One region of the Janthinobacterium kochi genome, then DNA from elsewhere that is predicted to be linked to it. Evidence: predicted binding sites of a transcription regulator. Region 1 holds the regulator's gene; each other region holds the start of a gene.
The links. Region 1 encodes sigma-54, which starts transcription at its own class of promoters, with help from an activator protein. Its sites were predicted from a motif close to TGGCANGNAANCTGCTTT; they were not measured.
Positions count from the first base shown of each region.

Region 1 (6,206 bases):
GCGCTGCCGAGTAACATCAGGGTCAGTTCAAGCGAGGAAAACATGGGTTGCCCGGTACGGTCAATGGAAATCGTTGTTTGTTGTGACTGGCAAGTTTTTTGCTTTCCTAATTCGTTTATACTTTGGGCATGAGTGTAACCCATGAAAAAACAATGCTGAAAGCTTTTGATCGAATTGACATGCAAGCGACGACCGAGCGCGCCGTCGCGCTGGCCCGCACCACCTTGCAGATCGAGTCCGACGCCATCGTTGCGCTGCACGCGCGCCTGGCCACGGACGACAGCGTGGGCCGCGCCGTGGCGATGTTGCTGCAATGCAAGGGCCGTGTCGTCGTCTCCGGCATCGGCAAGTCTGGCCATATCGCGCGCAAGATTGCCGCCACCCTCGCTTCCACCGGCACGCCGGCCCTGTTCGTGCATCCGGCCGAAGCGGCCCATGGCGACTTGGGCATGGTCACCTCGGACGATGCTTTTATTGCCATATCGTACTCCGGCGAATCGTCGGAACTGATGGCCATCATGCCCGTCGTCAAGCGCATGGGTGGCGTGCTCATTTCCATGACGGGCAAACCGAACTCCAGCCTGGCCCAGCTGGCCGACGTGCACCTCGATATTTCTGTTGAGAAAGAAGCCTGTCCGCTGAACCTGGCGCCGACGGCCAGCACCACCGTCACCCTGGCCTTGGGCGACGCGATCGCCGTGGCCTTGCTCGACTTGCGCGGCTTCAAGGAAGAAGATTTCGCCCGCTCGCACCCGGGCGGCGCCCTGGGCCGTCGTCTGCTCACGCATGTGCATGACGTCATGCGCAGCGGCGAACGGGTACCGAAGGTGCCCGTGGACGCTTCCTTGCTGCAGGCGCTGGAAGAAATGACGAAGAAGGGCATGGGCATGACGGCCATCGTCGACGCGGACAACCGCCCCGTGGGCGTGTTTACCGATGGCGACTTGCGCCGCATGTTCGAGCGCGTGCAGGATTTCACGCAAGTGGCGATCCGCGACGTCATGCATGCGCAACCGCGCAGCATCGCGCCCGAACGCCTGGCTGTCGATGCCGTGGCCGTGATGGAGCAGTTCCGCATCAACCAGATGCTGGTCGTCGATGCCGACGGCAAGCTGGTGGGCGCCCTGCATATCCATGACCTGACGCAAGCGAAGGTGATCTAATGGATAGCGTAGCGGACAACCTGGCGCGCGCGGCCAAGGTCAAACTGATGATCTTTGACGTCGATGGCGTGCTCACCGACGGCAGCCTGCATTTCGGCCCCGATGGCGAGATGATGAAAACGTTTAATGTGTATGATGGCCTGGGCATCAAGCTGCTGCAGGAATCGGGCGTGCAGACGGCCATCATCAGCGCGCGCCGCTCGGCCATTACGGCCCGCCGCGCGCAAGACCTGGGCATTACTCATGTGCACCAGGGCGGTCACGACAAGCTGACGCCGTTTCGCGAACTGCTGGCGCTGACGGGCTTGACGGAAGAGCAATGCGGCTATATCGGCGACGATGTCATCGATGCGCCCATCCTGCGCCGCGTGGGCTTTGCCGTCAGCGTGCCGGGCGGGCGTCCGGAAGCGCTGGACCTGGCGCACCATGTGACGCAAGCCGGCGGCGGGCGCGGCGCGGTGCGCGAAATCTGCGAATTCCTGCTGCGCGCCCAGGACAACTATGCGCGCGTCATGGCGCCGTTCCTGGAGTGAGGCGCGGCGCCTCGCCAGTGACCTTTGAAAGAGTGAAGCCCTATGCGTAAGCCAGGAGGCGCCCATCGCTGGCGCATGATTTTTACCGTGCTGGGCGCGGTCGTCGTCGCGCTCGGCAGCTTTTGGCTGCTCGAAGTGATGAACAAGAATAGCCAGGACATCACGGCCAGCAAGCATCTGGATGAGCCCGACTATTTCATCACCAATTTCAGCATGGTGCGCATGGACTTGACGGGTAAGCCCAGCTATATCGTGTCGGGTACCAAGCTCACGCATTATCCGCTGGACGATTCGTCCGATATCGACCAGCCCTTCGTGCGCAAGCTCACGCCCGGCATGCCGCCGTTGAATATGAATGCGGAACTGGCGCATATCGACCAGGACAATACCCGGCTGCAACTGTACCGCAAGGTCGTGATCGACCGGGTGGCCAGTCCGAAGGCGCAGAACCTGACAGTCAAGACGGAAGCGCTGACGGTGTTCCCGGATGAGGAAAGAATGGAAACGGACGTGCCTGTCGATATTCTGACGGGCGCCTCGCGCATCAATGGCATCGGCATGAAGGCCAATAATGCCACCGGCGTGGTGGAAGTGCAGAATGCGCTGCGCATGGTCCTCCCGCCGAAACCGCGCCCGGCCGCGGCGGCAAAATGACAGAATGAAACAAGGAAACCATACTATGAAGAATATCTTGCTGATGACCGTATTTTCCCTGGCCATCATGGGCGTGGCGCATGCCGAGAAGGCCGATTCCGAGAAGGAAGCCGTCATCACGGCACGTAGCGGCCACGTCGATGACGTCAAGCAGGTGCGTACCCTGACGGGCGACGTCGTGCTGGTCAAGGGGACGCTGACCATGAAGGCGGGCCGGGCCCTGATCACGGAAGACCCGCAAGGCTACCAGTTCATTACTTTCTGGGCCGATCCCGGCAAGCTGGCCACCTTCCGCCAGAAGCGCGATGGCGCGGGCGACCTGTGGGTCGAAGGCGAAGCAGAGCGCGTGGAATACGACAACAAGACGGAAGTGGTAAAACTGTTTTCCAAGGCCAAGGTGACGCGCCTGGAAGGCTCGAAAGCGACCGACGTGGCCAATGGCGCCTTCATTTCGTATGACAGCCGCAAGGAAGAGTTTGCGATGGAAAATTCCAACAGCGGCACCAGCACCCCGGATGGCGGCAGCGTGCGCATGGTGATCCAGCCGAAGACCAAGGCACCGGCGGCGGAGAAAGCGCCGGCCACGCCTGCGCCAGGAAATAAATAATGGACAATACACGTTGCGGCAGCACCCTGATCGTTCGCGGGCTGCAAAAAACCTATGGCAAGCGGCAGGTCGTGCATGACGTCTCGCTGCAAGTCGAATGTGGCGAAGTGGTGGGTTTGCTGGGGCCGAACGGCGCCGGCAAGACCACCTCGTTCTACATGATCGTCGGCCTGGTGCCGTCGGACGGCGGCAGCATCGATATCAGCGGCGTGGACATTTCCCGCCTGCCGATCCACCGCCGCGCGCAGATGGGCCTGTCGTATCTGCCGCAGGAAGCGTCTGTGTTTCGCAAGCTGACGGTGGAAGATAATATCCGCGCCGTGCTGGAAATCCAGACCGTCGAAGGCCGTCCCCTGAAGAAGGCCGAGATCGAGGAGCGCCTGGATAAACTGCTGGCCGACTTGCAGATTGAAAAGTTGCGCGAGAACCAGGCGCTGTCCCTGTCGGGCGGCGAGCGGCGCCGCGTGGAAATTGCCCGCGCGCTGGCTACCGACCCGCGTTTCGTGCTGCTCGACGAACCGTTTGCCGGTGTCGACCCCATCGCCGTGATCGAGATCCAGCGTATCGTGCGCTTCTTGAAGGAGCGCAATATCGGCGTGCTGATCACCGATCATAATGTGCGCGAGACGCTGGGTATCTGCGACCGTGCCTACATCATCAACCAGGGCTCCGTGCTGGCGTCGGGACGCCCCGATGACATCATCGCCAACGAGTCGGTACGCCGGGTCTATCTGGGCGAACACTTCCGTATGTGAGCCAATGAAACAATCATTGCAGCTGCGCACTTCGCAGCACCTGGCACTGACGCCGCAGTTGCAGCAATCGATACGCCTGTTGCAATTGTCTACCCTGGAATTGCACCAGGAACTAGAGCAACTGCTGACGGACAATCCCTTGCTCGAGCGCCTCGATGACCCGCTCGACCGTTCGCTGCGCCTGCTGTCCGACGGGGCATTGAGTTCCACGGCCGCGCCGGCCGAAGCACCGCCCCAGCCGCCAGGCCAGGATGCGCCTGCAGCACCGGCCGAAGCAGAAACCTTTGACGGCGAGGCGGGCGAGGGCCCGGCCGCCGCGGATGGCGGCGACAGCGACTGGAGCGAGGCGAGCCGGGGCAAGGCGCCCGACGACGAAGATTCCCGTCCGCAACTCGAAGCCCACCACTGCACCCTGCGCGAACACTTGATGGAGCAGATGCGCGTGACGGTGCTCGAATTGCGTGACCGCGCGCTGGTCGAGCTGATCATCGATGCGCTCGACGACAATGGCTACCTGGAAGAGTCGCTCGACGACATCCTGGCGCGCCTGCCGGAAGAACTGGAAATCGACGCCGACGAGATGCGCACGGCCTTGTCTCTGCTGCAAAGTTTCGATCCGCCCGGCGTGGGCGCGCGCAATGCGTCCGAATGCCTGGCGCTGCAAATCAAGCGTTTGCCGCATATTGCCATGGTGACGCGGCGCATGGCCCTTGTTATCGTGGAAAAGCATCTGGCCTGGTTTGCCCAGCGCGATTTCAACAAGCTGAAAAAAGCACTCGATTGCGATGAGGAAGACTTGCGCGAAGCACAGACCGTGATTCGCCAGTGCAATCCGCATCCGGGTGCCGTCTTTGCCTCGGATGTGTCCGATTACGTGGTGCCCGACGTCGTCGTCAAGCGCGCGCGCAATGGCTGGCAAGTGACCCTGAACAATGACGTCATGCCGCGCCTGCGCGTCAACGCCATGTACGCCAACCTGCTCAAGCAGGGCAAGGGTGAGGGTGCCATGGGCGCACAGTTGCAGGAAGCCAAGTGGCTGATCAAGAATATGCGCCAGCGCTTCGACACGATCCTGCGCGTGGCGCAGGCGATAGTAGAAAGACAAAAGAACTTTTTCTCGCATGGGGCCGTTGCCATGCGCCCCCTTGTGCTCCGTGAAATAGCTGATACACTGGGTTTACACGAGAGTACGATCTCGCGGGTAACAACTCAAAAGTACATGCTGACCCCGCACGGCATGTTCGAGTTGAAATATTTCTTTGGTAGCCACGTCGCCACCGAAGCGGGGGGCGAAGCGTCATCGACGGCGATACGGGCATTGATCGTGCAACTGACAGGAGCTGAAGACCCTAAAAATCCTTTATCCGACAGTAAGATTGCGGACATGCTGGGGGAACAAGGCATGGTGATTGCGCGACGTACTGTTGCCAAATACCGGGAAGCGTTGAAAATTCCGCCAGTGAGCCTGCGTAAGTGTTTGTAAGTTTTTTTCGGTTCCTCTGCGGGCCGGAGTCGATGGACCGCACGAACCCGATCATCTTTAGGAGTGTGTATGAATCTCACCATCAGCGGACATCATCTCGAAGTCACACCAGCCATCCGTGAATACGTACAAACGAAGCTGGAGCGTGTGAAACGTCATTTCGATCAAGTTATCGATATTGCCGTGATTCTGACCGTGGATAACCTCAAAGAGAAAGAAAAACGTCAAAAGGCCGAAGTCAACCTGCGTCTGAGTGGCAAGACCGTCTACGTGGAAAGCCTGGCGCACGACCTGTATGCCGCCATCGATACCCTGATCGACAAGCTGGACAGGCAAGTGATGAAGTACAAAACCAAAGTGCAAGGGCACGGTAAAGAGGCGATCAAGCATCTGCCAGACAACTCAGAGGAAGACGCCGTCGTCGCCGTCTAAGGCCACCCGCTTCCAGCAGTTGTGATCAACTAAGGGCGCACATCTTGCGCCCTTTTTTGCGCCCGGACCTGTTGAACGCAATGTTCCCCGTGCAGGCGCTAGAATGTTTGCACTTTCACTTCTTTCCTGCCTGCCATGAGCGACTTCGTCCAGACCTCCATCCGCAATCGCACGGGCCACATCGTGCTCGACCGCCCGAAAGCCTTGAATTCCCTGTCGCTGGATATGGTGCGCGCGCTGAGTGCGGCCCTGCTGGCCTGGCGCGACGATCCGCAGGTGGACGCCGTCATCATTCGCTCCAGCAGCGACAAGGCCCTGTGCGCCGGCGGCGACATCCGTTTCTTTTACGATGCGGGCCTGGCCACGCCGCAAGGCGGCAGCGCCCAGCTGGAAGATTTTTTTACGGAAGAATATGCGCTAAACCATTTGATTCATTTCTATCCGAAACCGTATATCGCCGTGATGGATGGCGTAGTCATGGGCGGCGGCATGGGCGTGGCGCAAGCCGGGCCAGGCAACCGCCTGCGCATCGTCACGGGCCGCACGCGCATGGCCATGCCGGAAGTCAATATTGGTTTG
Region 1 covers NZ_JBNYXO010000022.1:32,657-38,862, reverse strand. The annotation lists gene ACQ4WL_RS26655 (cation:proton antiporter domain-containing protein) at 1-44, opposite strand, end outside; gene ACQ4WL_RS26650 (KpsF/GutQ family sugar-phosphate isomerase) at 129-1,163, shown strand; gene ACQ4WL_RS26645 (KdsC family phosphatase) at 1,163-1,696, shown strand; gene lptC (LPS export ABC transporter periplasmic protein LptC) at 1,739-2,350, shown strand; gene lptA (lipopolysaccharide transport periplasmic protein LptA) at 2,376-2,957, shown strand; gene lptB (LPS export ABC transporter ATP-binding protein) at 2,957-3,712, shown strand; gene ACQ4WL_RS26625 (RNA polymerase factor sigma-54) at 3,717-5,195, shown strand; gene hpf (ribosome hibernation-promoting factor, HPF/YfiA family) at 5,265-5,627, shown strand; gene ACQ4WL_RS26615 (enoyl-CoA hydratase/isomerase family protein) at 5,763-6,206, shown strand, end outside.

Region 2 (6,206 bases), on a different contig from region 1:
CGTCGCGCAAGTGGATGTTGCTGGCGCGCTGTTCGGCCACCGTCACTTCCCAGCGCGGCGCGCGGCCGTTGGGCGGGTAGTCGTGGCACATGAATAGCCGGGTTTGCGGCGGCAGCGACAGCAGGCGCTGCACGGAGCGGTACAGCAGGGACGCGGAACCGCCTGGAAAGTCGCAGCGGGCAGAACCCACGTCCGGCATGAACAGGGTGTCGCCCACGAAGACGGCATCGCCGATCTGGTAAGCCAGGTCGGCCGGCGTGTGGCCGGGCACGTGCAGGGCGCGCACTTCCAATTTACCGATATGAAACACCTGGTCGGGCGCGAACAGCTGGTCGAACTGCGAGCCGTCTGCCTTGGCGTCATCCTGGTGGTAGACGGCGGCGAAGGCTTGCTGCACCGTCTGGATGGCGGCGCCGATGGCCACGTCGCCGCCCAGCTGCTGCTGCAGGTAGGGCGCGGCGGACAGGTGGTCGGCATGCGCATGGGTTTCCAGCAGCCAGCGGCATTGCAAGCCATGTTCGCGCACGAAGGCGATCACCTTGTCGGCCGACATGGTCGAGGTGCGGCCCGCCTTCGGATCGTAGTCGAGCACGGAATCGATGATGGCGCAGTCCTGGCCATCGGCCTCGTACACGACATAGGTGACGGTGGCGGTGGCGGGGTCGAAGAAAGCTTGGATTTGTGGGGTCATCGCGGCGGCAAAGTACGGACAGGGAAGGGCATTATATCGCCAGAGTACGCTAAAAAAATGTTGGGAATTGACATTGAACATGCGAAAAACAGATAAGCGGGCATGCATGCGCGTGTTGCAGTCGTGCGCACCCTGACGCTTGCTGCGTGGTAACCTCATCCAGACAAGGAGGAATTCATGAACGATATCACTGCACGCAGCGAACAATACCGCGGTTTTACCATTTCCGTGACCCCGCAAAAAGATAACGACGATTTATGGGATTTTACCTACCGCCTGCAGCGCGAGGGCGAGAGTGCGGCGCAAGCGATCACGCGCAGCCGCACCCTGGGCGGCTATGCGGCGCCCGAGACGGCTTGCACGGCTGGCCTGGAAGTGGCCAGGACGGAAGTGGATAATCTGTTGCGTCCTTGAGTCAGCGTAAATCGTTTAGCCCGAAAGTCAGCCTGACCGTGCGCTGGCGCGTGAAACACGTCGCTAGCGGCCGCGCTTCATGCTACGATTTCCACTATTGAGTCAGTCACAAGGAGGCACCCCATGGAAAGCAGTTCTAAAATTCACTATAAAGGTTGGGAAATCGTTCCTCTGGCCGTGCCCACCACCGATGGCAAATGGTCGGCCAGTTGCGACATCGAACGCGCCACCGTGGAAGGCCTGGAAGTGTTCGAAGGCTCGACCATGCAGTTCGTGCGCGACGACGAGGATGGCGCGATTGCCGCCGCCTGCGAAGAAGCGGTGCGCCAGATCGACAACATCATCGCCAACCCGCTGGTGCGCCTGGCCTAGTTTTTTGTTTTTGAGTCTCATTGTGTTCCTGCAGCCGGCGCCCGCCGGCTGTTTTGCATTTGGCGTGCCGGAATGTCTGCGCCCAGCGAGCTAAATCCACGGCCTGTTGCATGTTTCAATGTTTCATGTGAAATGTTTGAAACATAATTGAAACATCGCTGACCTTAATCGTGACATCGCTGTTCCCTTGCGTGACAGTGCGCGCCACGCCGTTACCTGGCCGTTTCCCCCTTATTTCACTGTGCATGGGCGTACTCTCCGGGTAGCCGCGCGGCCCTGGCACGGCATTTGCAATACTGATCCTCATAGCAAGTCCATGAAACATTCGGGACGACCCGAATCCCATAAGGTGAACACATGACTCAATACTCCGCAGGTGCCGCATTCCGCAAGGCCGTCCAGGAAGAATCCCCGTTGCAAGTCGTCGGCGCCATCAACGCCAACCACGCCTTGCTGGCCAAGCGCGCCGGCTATAAAGCCATTTATTTGTCCGGCGGCGGTGTCGCGGCCGGCTCGCTGGGCTTGCCCGACTTGGGTATTTCCAGCCTGGACGACGTGCTGACCGATATCCGCCGCATCACCGACGTGTGCGACTTGCCGCTGCTGGTCGATGCCGACACGGGCTTCGGTTCGTCCGCCTTCAACGTGGCGCGCACGGTGAAATCGATGATCAAGTTCGGCGCTGCCGGCCTGCACATTGAAGACCAGGTGGGCGCCAAGCGCTGCGGCCACCGTCCGGGCAAGGAAATCGTCAGCAAGGAAGAAATGGTCGACCGCATCAAGGCGGCCGTCGATGCGCGCACGGACCCGAACTTCGTCATCATGGCGCGCACCGATGCGCTGGCCGTCGATGGCCTGGAAGCAGCACTGGAACGCGCCGTCGCCTGCGTCGAGGCGGGCGCCGACATGATCTTCCCTGAAGCCATCACGGACCTGGAGATGTACGCCACGTTCGCCAAGGCCGTCAACGTGCCTATCCTGGCCAACATCACGGAATTCGGTTCCACGCCGCTGTTCACGCTGGACGAATTGCGCAGCGCCCACGTGGGCCTGGCCCTGTATCCGCTGTCGGCCTTCCGTGCCATGAACAAGGCGGCCGACAACGTCTACCGCGCCTTGCGCCGCGATGGCACGCAAAAGAATGTCGTCGACACCATGCAGACGCGCATGGAACTGTATGAATCGATCAACTATCATGATTTTGAACAAAAACTGGACGCGCTGTTCGCCGCGCAAAAGAAGTAAGCACCTATACAAGAGCGGGCCTTGGGAGGCCCAAGCCCGCCGCACTGGACTGACAATCATCTTCTGGAGAACACAATGACCGCACCGCAAGTCGCTACTTTCAAGCCTAAAAAATCCGTCGCCCTGTCCGGCGTCACCGCCGGCAACACGGCGCTGTGCTCTGTCGGCAAGACCGGCAACGATTTGCACTACCGCGGCTATGACATCCTGGACGTGGCCGACAGCTGCGAATTCGAGGAAATCGCCTACCTGCTGGTGCACGGCAAGCTGCCGACCAGCGCGGAACTGAGAGGCTACAAGGCCAAGCTGAAATCCCTGCGCGGCTTGCCGTCGGCTGTCAAGTCGGCCCTGGAAGCGCTGCCGGCCGCCGCCCACCCGATGGACGTGATGCGCACGGGCGTGTCCGTGCTGGGCTGCACCCTGCCTGAAAAAGACGACCATAACGCACCTGGCGCGCGCGACATCGCCGACCGCCTGATGGCGTCGTTCGGCTCCATGCTGCTGTACTGGTACCACTACAGCCATAACGGCAAGCGCATCGAAGTGGAAACGGACGACGATTCGATCGGCGGCCACTTCCTGCACCTGCTGCACGGCGAAAAGCCGTCGGCATCGTGGGAAAAAGCCATGCACACCTCGCTGATCCTGTACGCGGAACACGAATTCAACGCCTCCACCTTTACCAGCCGCGTCATCGCCGGCACGGGTTCGGACATTCATTCGGCCATCACGGGCGCCATCGGCGCGCTGCGCGGTCCGAAACACGGCGGCGCGAACGAAGTGGCGCTGGACATCCAGAAGCGCTACGACAATGCCGACGAAGCGGAAGCCGATATCCGCGAGCGCGTCGCCAACAAGGAAGTGGTGATCGGCTTCGGCCACCCTGTCTACACGATTTCCGACCCGCGCAATAAAGTCATCAAGGAAGTGGCCCGTTCGCTGTCGCAGGAAGCCGGTTCCACCAAGATGTTCGACATCGCCGAGCGCCTGGAATCGGTCATGTGGGAAATCAAGAACATGTTCCCGAACCTGGACTGGTTCTCGGCCGTGTCGTACCACATGATGGGCGTGCCGACGGCGATGTTTACGCCGCTGTTCGTCATTTCGCGCACCTCGGGCTGGGCCGCCCACATTATCGAGCAGCGCATCGACAACAAGATCATCCGTCCGAGCGCCAACTACGTCGGCCCGGAAGACCTGGAATTTGTGCCGATCAAGGACCGCAAATAATGAGCACCAACATGAACACCTTGCACCGCAAGCCCTTGCCGGGCACCCAGCTAGACTACTTCGACACGCGCGCCGCCGTCGATGCGATCGCCCCAGGCGCCTACGCCACCTTGCCCTACACCTCGCGCGTGCTGGCCGAAAACCTCGTGCGCCGCTGCGACCCGGCCACCTTGAACGCGTCGCTGAGCCAGTTCATCGAACGCCGCCGTGACCTCGATTTCCCATGGTTCCCGGCCCGCGTCGTCTGCCATGACATCCTGGGCCAGACGGCCCTGGTCGACCTGGCAGGCTTGCGTGACGCCATCGCGGCCCAGGGCGGCGACCCGGCCCTGGTCAACCCTGTCGTGCCGACGCAGCTGGTGGTCGACCATTCGCTGGCCGTCGAATGCGGCGGCTTCGACCCCGATGCCTTCGCCAAGAACCGCGCCATCGAAGACCGCCGTAACGAAGACCGTTTCGACTTCATCGACTGGACGAAAAAGGCGTTCAAGAACGTCGACGTGATTCCGCCAGGCAACGGCATCCTGCACCAGATCAATCTGGAGCGCATGTCGCCCGTGATCCAGGTGCAAAATGGCGTAGCCTATCCCGATACCCTGGTGGGCACGGATTCGCACACGCCGATGGTCGATGCGCTCGGCGTGATCGCCATCGGCGTGGGCGGCCTGGAAGCGGAAAGCGTGATGCTGGGCCGCGCTTCGTGGATGCGCCTGCCCGACATCATCGGCGTCAAGCTGACGGGCAAACCACAGCCGGGCATCACGGCCACCGATACCGTGCTGGCGCTGACGGAATTTTTGCGCAAGCAGAAGGTCGTCTCGTCCTACCTGGAATTCTTTGGCGAAGGTGCATCGCACCTGACCCTGGGCGACCGCGCCACGATTTCCAACATGGCGCCGGAATTCGGCGCCACGGCCGCCATGTTCTACATCGACGCGCAAACCATCAAGTATCTGAAACTGACGGGCCGCGACGACGAACTGGTGAAGCTGGTGGAGCTGTATGCGAAGGAAACGGGCCTGTGGGCCGACAGCCTGGTCGACGCGCAGTACGAGCGCGTCTTGAGCTTCGACCTGTCGTCCGTCGTGCGCAATATCGCCGGGCCATCGAATCCGCACAACCGCGTGCCGACGTCGGAACTGGCCGCGCGGGGGATTTCCGGCGTGGTGGAAAACGAGCCGGGCAAGATGCCGGACGGGGCCGTCATCATCGCCGCCATTACCAGCTGCACGAATACGAACAACCCGCGCAACATGATCGCCGCCGGCCTGATCGCGCGCAATGCGAACCGCCTGGGCCTGACGCGCAAGCCGTGGGTGAAATCCTCGCTGGCACCCGGCTCGAAAACCGTGGAACTGTATCTGCAGGAAGCGGGCTTGCTGCCGGAGCTCGAAACATTGGGCTTCGGCGTGGTGGCATTTGCTTGTACTTCTTGCAACGGCATGTCGGGCGCGCTCGATCCTGTCATCCAGGAAGAAGTGGTGTCGCGCGACCTGTACGCCACGGCCGTTTTGTCGGGCAACCGCAACTTCGACGGCCGCATCCACCCGTACGCGAAACAGGCTTTCCTCGCTTCGCCGCCGCTGGTGGTGGCCTACGCGATTGCCGGCACCATCCGCTTCGACATCGAAAAGGACGTGCTGGGCATCGCCCCGGATGGCAAGCCTGTCCTGCTGAAGGATATCTGGCCATCGGACGAGGAAATCGACGCCATCGTCGCTTCCAGCGTCAAGCCGGAGCAGTTCCGCAAGGTGTATATCCCCATGTTCGCCAAGCAGGCGGACGACGGCATCAAGGTCAGCCCGCTGTATGAGTGGCGTCCGAATACCACCTACATCCGCCGTCCGCCGTACTGGGAAGGCGCGCTGGCTGGCGCTCGCCCGTTGAAGGGCATGCGTCCGCTGGCCGTCCTGGGCGACAACATCACGACTGACCATTTGTCGCCATCGAACGCCATCATGCTCGATAGCGCGGCTGGCGAATACCTGGCGAAGATGGGTTTACCCGAGGAAGACTTCAATTCCTACGCCACGCACCGGGGCGACCATTTGACGGCGCAGCGCGCCACGTTTGCCAATCCGACCCTGAAGAACGAGATGGTCATCGAGGACGGCAAGGTGAAGGCCGGTTCGCTCACGCGCATCGAGCCGGAAGGCACGATTTCGCGCATGTGGGAAGCCATCGAGGTGTACATGGAGCGCAAGCAGCCCTTGATCATCATCGCCGGCGCCGACTATGGCCAGGGTTCTTCGCG
Region 2 covers NZ_JBNYXO010000001.1:608,995-615,200, forward strand. The annotation lists gene ACQ4WL_RS02910 (MBL fold metallo-hydrolase) at 1-691, opposite strand, end outside; gene ACQ4WL_RS02915 (hypothetical protein) at 869-1,105, shown strand; gene ACQ4WL_RS02920 (hypothetical protein) at 1,229-1,477, shown strand; gene prpB (methylisocitrate lyase) at 1,835-2,722, shown strand; gene prpC (bifunctional 2-methylcitrate synthase/citrate synthase) at 2,798-3,952, shown strand; gene acnD (Fe/S-dependent 2-methylisocitrate dehydratase AcnD) at 3,964-6,206, shown strand, end outside.
Region 2: the regulator sigma-54 is predicted to act here: its motif matches at 1,755-1,772, upstream of prpB (methylisocitrate lyase).

Region 3 (6,206 bases), on a different contig from region 1:
CGCGGGCAGGGCGGCACGGGACTGGGCTTGAATATCGTGTTCAACTTGATTGCCAAGCAGTTTGGCGGCACCATCACGGTCAGCAGCACGCTGGGGCAGGGCGCGACATTCCTGCTGCGCCTGCCCACGGTGACGCCGTTACCTGAAAGCACCAGTAGCCAGGCATAGGCAAGGAGAAGAGACATGGCACAGCTAGAAAACAGTCAGCAAGTGGCGCTTTTGCGCGGGATCAATGTGGGCCGCGCCAAGCGCGTGGCCATGGCCGACTTGCGCAAGCTGCTGGGCGACCTGGGTTTTGCGCAGGTGCGCACCGTACTCAACAGCGGCAACGTCGTGTATGACGGGGGCAAGGTGGCGCCAGCAGACGCCGCTGCCCGCATCGAAGAAGTGCTGGTGCTGAAACTGGGCGTGGCGGCCAGGGTGACGGTGCTGTCGGCCAGCCAGTTTGCCGAACTGATCGAACAAAACACCCTGGCGCCGGCGGCTGATGCGGCCCGTCTGCTGACCTTGGTGCTGAACAATCCGGCCGACGTGCAGCGCCTGGCACCGTTGTTGCAGCGGCCGTGGCAGCCGGAAGCGCTGGCGCTGGGGCGATGGGCCGCGTATGCCTGGTGTCCTGATGGCGTGCTGGCCAGCAAGGTGGTGGCGGCGCTCGGCGTACTGCTGGGCGATGGCGTCACCTCGCGCAACTGGGCCACCATGCAAAAACTACATGCGCTGCTGAACGGGTCCGATGCGGCAGCCACATCCTCATTTTCCAAGGAGCACTGATGCCCACCATTAGCGGCGCATTCGACGTCACCATCACCCCGGAAACCTTGTCGGACACGGCCGCGCAGTCGGGGCTGGGACGCTTGTCGCTAGCCAAGCGCTATCACGGCGCTCTCGACGCCAGCGCACAAGGCGAGATGCTCAGCGTGCGCGCCGCCGTGGCTGGTTCGGCAGGCTATGTGGCGCTGGAACGGGTGGAGGGCAGCCTGGACGGGTGGCACGGCAGTTTTTACCTGCAGCACAGCGGCAGCATGACGCGTGGTGCACCCGCCTTGTCGGTGACGGTGGTGCCCGACACGGGGACGGGCCAGTTGCAAGGGCTGTCTGGCAGATTGGCCATCCGCATCGAAGACGGCAAGCATTATTATGATTTCACATATGACATTGCTGAGACGCCATGAACTGGGATATCGTCAAGGGCGTGCTGATCCTGCTGGTCGCCGTCAGCGCCCTGGGCATGGCCTTCGTACTCATGTCCGCCTCGGGGCCGGATAAGGCGGGCTGCATCGCGCGCGCCCTGAAGTCAGGCATTCCTGTGGGTCATATCGAGAGAGTCTGCCGTTTGCTGGACAAGTGAGCATAGACAGGCAAGGCAGCCAAAAAAAATCCGCGCGAGGCGGAATTTTTTTTAATGCAGCGGCATCGGCCACCGAAATAAGCTCAGCTATCGAATTTTTCCTGTTTTTCACGGTACATACTAAAGGCCAGCAAACCCAGCCCCACCAGCAGCATCGAGACCGTGCTCGCTTCGGGCACGGGCGGCGGCACGTTCGCCTGTTGCACGGCGGGGGCCGTGACGACTGCGGGCGGGGACAGTGCGCCCTGGCGTGCGCCGGCGCTGCGCCAGCGCGGGGCCGCATTGAGTGTGTTGCCCTGCGTCAGCAGGCGCGCATATGGCAAGTCCGGTGTTTCCCAGCCAAGATGGTTGCTGCTGTTATTGAAAACAAGACTCTCGTCGCTCACGACCTGATCGCGTGCTGCGTGCGGGTTGCCCGGCATGCCAGCGCCCGTTGCCGCCGCATTCCCTGCACTGGCCGACAGCGCCAACATGGCCACGCATAGCGGCTGAAAGATCTTCATCTTTGACTCCCTGGTTCACCGCGCGGCGCGACCGAAACCGGCCTGCGCTTGGACGGACAATGCGCCTGTACGGGGGCGTATCACGATTTTTCTGATGAGGTCTTATTACAGCACAAATCGTGGCAATTTTGCTACGTATATTTTCTTTAAATTACGAATATTTATCATTTTGATAGCGCGAAGGCTATCGCTGCTGCACACTTTGCATGAGCACGCTATCGTTGAAAAACACTGTTGTTTTTTTGTGCGAATCGCCAGCAGGAAAACAATATATTGATTAGTATATTGTTTATCGCATGATGATCAATATGACCGCCTGTGGGAGGGCAAGATGGAGACAGTTGCAACACAACACGCCGAATATAATCTCGATGCCATGCGCGGCTCGGCCTACAAAGCCAGCTCGCTGCTCAAGGCCATGGGCAATGCCGACCGCCTGATGCTGCTGTGCCAGCTTTCGCAGGGCGAGCATTGCGTCAGCGACCTCGAACAAAAGGTGGGCATCGGCCAGCCGACCCTGTCGCAGCAGCTGGGCGTGCTGCGCGAAGAGATGCTGGTGGCCACGCGGCGCGACGGCAAGCAGATCTATTACCGCGTCGCCAGCGCGCCCGTGCTGGCCGTGCTGCAAGTGCTGTACGCGCAATTTTGCGCGCCGCGCCACCTGTTCAACGACGAAGCGGACTGACCCTGCCATGAGTAGCGCCTGGCAACACTTCACGCCATGGACCTCGCTGGCGGGGGGACATGCTGATCGGCCTGGCGGCTGCGCTATTGATTCTATTCAATGGCCGCATCGCCGGTTTCTGTCCCGGTCCCGCCCTCGTACCCCTGTTGGCGGGGCAGCCGAAGGCGTGGATGTTTGTGGGCGCGATGCTGGCTGGCATGGCCTTGTTTGAAGTGCTGGCGCGCCGCAAGCTACCGGCACCGGCCTGAGACGGTACAATCTGGCGCATCGCCACTTTGGATGCCCACTGACATGAAGACCGTGATTTTCCGCGCCGGCGCGCGTGCCGCCCTGCTGTGCAGCGTGCTGGCGCTGGCTGCCTGCGGCAGCTTGCTGAAGAAGACAGCGCCGCCCGTTCCCGCGCCCGTGGCCGACACCTTGCCCAATCCGCAAGTATTGCTGCTGGGTGAAGTGCATGACAATGCGCAAGGCCACCGCCTGCGCGTCGCAGAGTTGCAGCGCCGCCTGGCAGCCGGCTGGCGTCCCGTGATTGTCATGCAACAGTTCGACCGCGAAAACCAGGCCTTGCTGACGCGCGCCGCGCGCGATTGCGCCGACCCCGATTGCATCATCCGCGTGATGGAGCAGCCGCGCTGGGACTGGAGCATGTACCGGCCCGTGCTGGACCTCGTCATCAGTTACCAGCTGACCCTGGTTGCCGGTAACCTGTCGCCGGCCGAGGCCTCGCGCATTGTGCGCGACGGCATCCAATGGGCCATGCCGCCCGCCATGGTCGCCACTTATCTGGCCGCGCCCGTGCCGACCGACATCCTGGAAGGGCAACAGAAGGAAGTCCAGGCGGCCCGCTGCAATATGCTGCCCGAGATGATGATCAACGGTGTCGTCAACGCCCAGGTGGCGCGCGATATCTGGATGGCCAAGCTGATCCGCGACCAGGCGCCGCGCGATGTGGTGCTGATCGCCGGCAATGCGCATGTACGCAAGGACATCGGCGTGCCCCGCTGGCTGAAGCTGGCCGACCCGCAACTGAACCTGCGCAGCATCGGCTACCTGGAGCAGGGCGGCAGCGGCTACAAGGGTACGTTTGACTTGACGCAAACGATGCCGGCGCAGCCGCGCCCGGACCCGTGCGCGAAGTTTAAAAAATGAGGTTCAAGAAATAGTTACTGCTGCACCCGCACCAGGGCGCTGACCCGGCTTGCCGTATCGAGCAGTTTCGGCAAGCTGTGTTCCAGCAAATGCGCCACGGACGGTCCCGCCGTCTGGCCGCTGACATTGATCGCCGCCACCACCTTGCCGGCCCGGTCGAACACGGGCGCGGCCAGGGCGATCAAGCCCTGTTCCAGCTCTTCCTGCACCAGGCACCAGCCCTGGCGTCGCACTTGCGCAATCTCTTCCATCAAGACTTCGATATCGACCTTGGTCGCCGGCGTGATTTTCAGCAGCGCCATTGTCGACAGCCGTTCGCGCAGCATGTCGGGCGCCAGGCCCGACAGCAATACCCTGCCCATCGAAGTGCAATACGCGGGCAGGCGGCTGCCGATGCCCAGGTTGATTGACATGGTGCGGTGCGCGGACAGGCGCACGACATACACGATGTCGTCGCCGTCGAGCACGGTGGCCGAGCACGATTGGCGCAAGGTGTGCATCAATTCTTCCAGCAGCGGCTGGGCCTGCGTCCAGACGGGCAGGGATGACAGGTAGGCGTAACCGAGGTCGAGCACTTTGGGCGTCAGGCGGAACAAACGCCCATCCGCTTCCACATAACCGAGATGCAGCAAGGTGAGCAGGATGCGCCGCGCGCCCGCGCGCGTCAGCTGCGCCCGCTCCGCCACTTCGCTCAGGGTCTGTTGCGGCGCCTCCGCGCCAAAGCTGCGCAAGACGGCCAGCCCCCGCGCGAACGATTGCACGTAGCTGTCGCCGGGACGGGGCGCGCCGTCGGCGTCAAGGGTGTCTGCGGCGGAAAGAGGCGTGCTGCGGAGGTCGGTCATGGCAATTCCAATGGATCAAGGTGGCAATTATAGCCATGGCATTGGTGAAAACGGCAAATTGACAAGCGCGCCGATCAGGCATATTCTCACGAATAAGTTCTAAATACGAATATTTGTTCTTTATGCGAACAAATGGTTGATGAGTTTGATTTGTAGGAGACCGGCAATGATCGACAAACTGCGTTCCAGCGTGCTTGATGCGCTGGCCGATATCCACGATGGCGCCACCGTCATGATTGGCGGCTTCGGCGGCGCGGGCCAGCCGGCCGAGCTGATCGACGGCTTGATCGCCCAGGGCGCGCGCGACCTCGTCATCGTCAACAACAATGCGGGCAATGGCGACACGGGCCTGGCCGCCCTGCTGAAAAACGGGCAAGTGCGCAAGATCATTTGCTCGTTCCCCCGTCAGGCCGATTCCCACGTCTTCGACGCCCTGTACCGCGCGGGCAAGCTGGAACTGGAACTGGTGCCGCAGGGGAATTTGGCCGAACGCATCCGCGCCGCCGGCGCCGGCATCGGCGGCTTTTTCACGCCCACGGGCTATGGCACGGACTTGGCCAAGGGCAAGGAAACGCGCGAGATCGATGGCCGCATGTATGTGTTCGAGTCGCCCATCCACGCCGATTTCGCGCTGATCAAGGCGGAGCAGGGCGACCGCTGGGGCAACCTGACTTACCGCAAGACGGCGCGCAACTTCGGCCCGATCATGGCCATGGCCGCGACAGTCAGTATTGCTTCCGTGCATGAAGTTGCCGAGCTGGGCAGCATCGATCCCGAGCACGTCATCACGCCGGGCCTGTTCGTGCAGCGCATCGTGCAAGTGCCGCGCACGGCCACCGGCCCCGCCGGCTTCAAAGCTGCCTGAGGAATATTAAAATGAATAAATGGAATCGAGATCAAATGGCGGCGCGCGTGGCGGCCGACATTCATGAGGGCGCCGTCGTCAACCTGGGCATCGGCTTGCCGACCCTGGTAGCGAACCACTTGCCGGCCGGCGCGGACATCATCTTGCACAGCGAAAACGGTGTCATCGGCATGGGCCCCGCGCCCGCGCCGGGCGAGGAAGACTACGACCTGATCAATGCGGGCAAGCAGCCCGTCACCCTGCTGCCCGGCGGCAGCTATTTCCACCATGCCGACAGCTTCGCCATGATGCGCGGCGGCCACCTGGACATCTGCGTGCTGGGCGCTTTTCAAGTCTCTGCCACGGGCGACCTGGCCAACTGGCACACGGGCGCCCAAGACGCCATCCCCGCCGTGGGCGGGGCCATGGACCTGGCCATCGGCGCGAAAAAAACCTGGGTCATGATGGAGTTGCTGACCAAGACGGGTGAAAGCAAGCTGGTGCAGACCTGCAGCTATCCGCTGACGGGCATCGGTTGCGTCAGCCGCATCTACAGCGACCTGGCCGTGCTCGACCTGGGTCCCGCTGGCGCCACGGTCGTCGAACTGGCCGAAGGCTTGAGCTTTGCGCAACTGCAAGCGTTGACGGCCGTGCCGCTGACGGATGCCCGCTAATTCAACATCAAACCACTTTCTTGGAGGAAAGAACATGACCCACGCATACATTTGCGACGCCCAGCGCACGCCATTCGGCCGCTACGGCGGCAGCCTGTCCGGCGTGCGCGCCGACGACCTGGGCGCCGTGCCCATCCGTGCCTTGATGGCGCGCAATCCCG
Region 3 covers NZ_JBNYXO010000002.1:313,808-320,013, reverse strand. The annotation lists gene ACQ4WL_RS05795 (sensor histidine kinase) at 1-168, shown strand, start outside; gene ACQ4WL_RS05790 (DUF1697 domain-containing protein) at 184-771, shown strand; gene ACQ4WL_RS05785 (DUF3224 domain-containing protein) at 771-1,172, shown strand; gene ACQ4WL_RS05780 (hypothetical protein) at 1,169-1,348, shown strand; gene ACQ4WL_RS05775 (PEP-CTERM sorting domain-containing protein) at 1,432-1,851, opposite strand; gene ACQ4WL_RS05770 (ArsR/SmtB family transcription factor) at 2,183-2,536, shown strand; partial or broken gene ACQ4WL_RS05765 (DUF6691 family protein) at 2,644-2,784, shown strand; gene ACQ4WL_RS05760 (ChaN family lipoprotein) at 2,828-3,685, shown strand; gene ACQ4WL_RS05755 (IclR family transcriptional regulator domain-containing protein) at 3,700-4,527, opposite strand; gene ACQ4WL_RS05750 (3-oxoacid CoA-transferase subunit A) at 4,694-5,392, shown strand; gene ACQ4WL_RS05745 (3-oxoacid CoA-transferase subunit B) at 5,404-6,045, shown strand; gene pcaF (3-oxoadipyl-CoA thiolase) at 6,080-6,206, shown strand, end outside.
Region 3: the regulator sigma-54 is predicted to act here: its motif matches at 1,959-1,976, upstream of ACQ4WL_RS05775 (PEP-CTERM sorting domain-containing protein).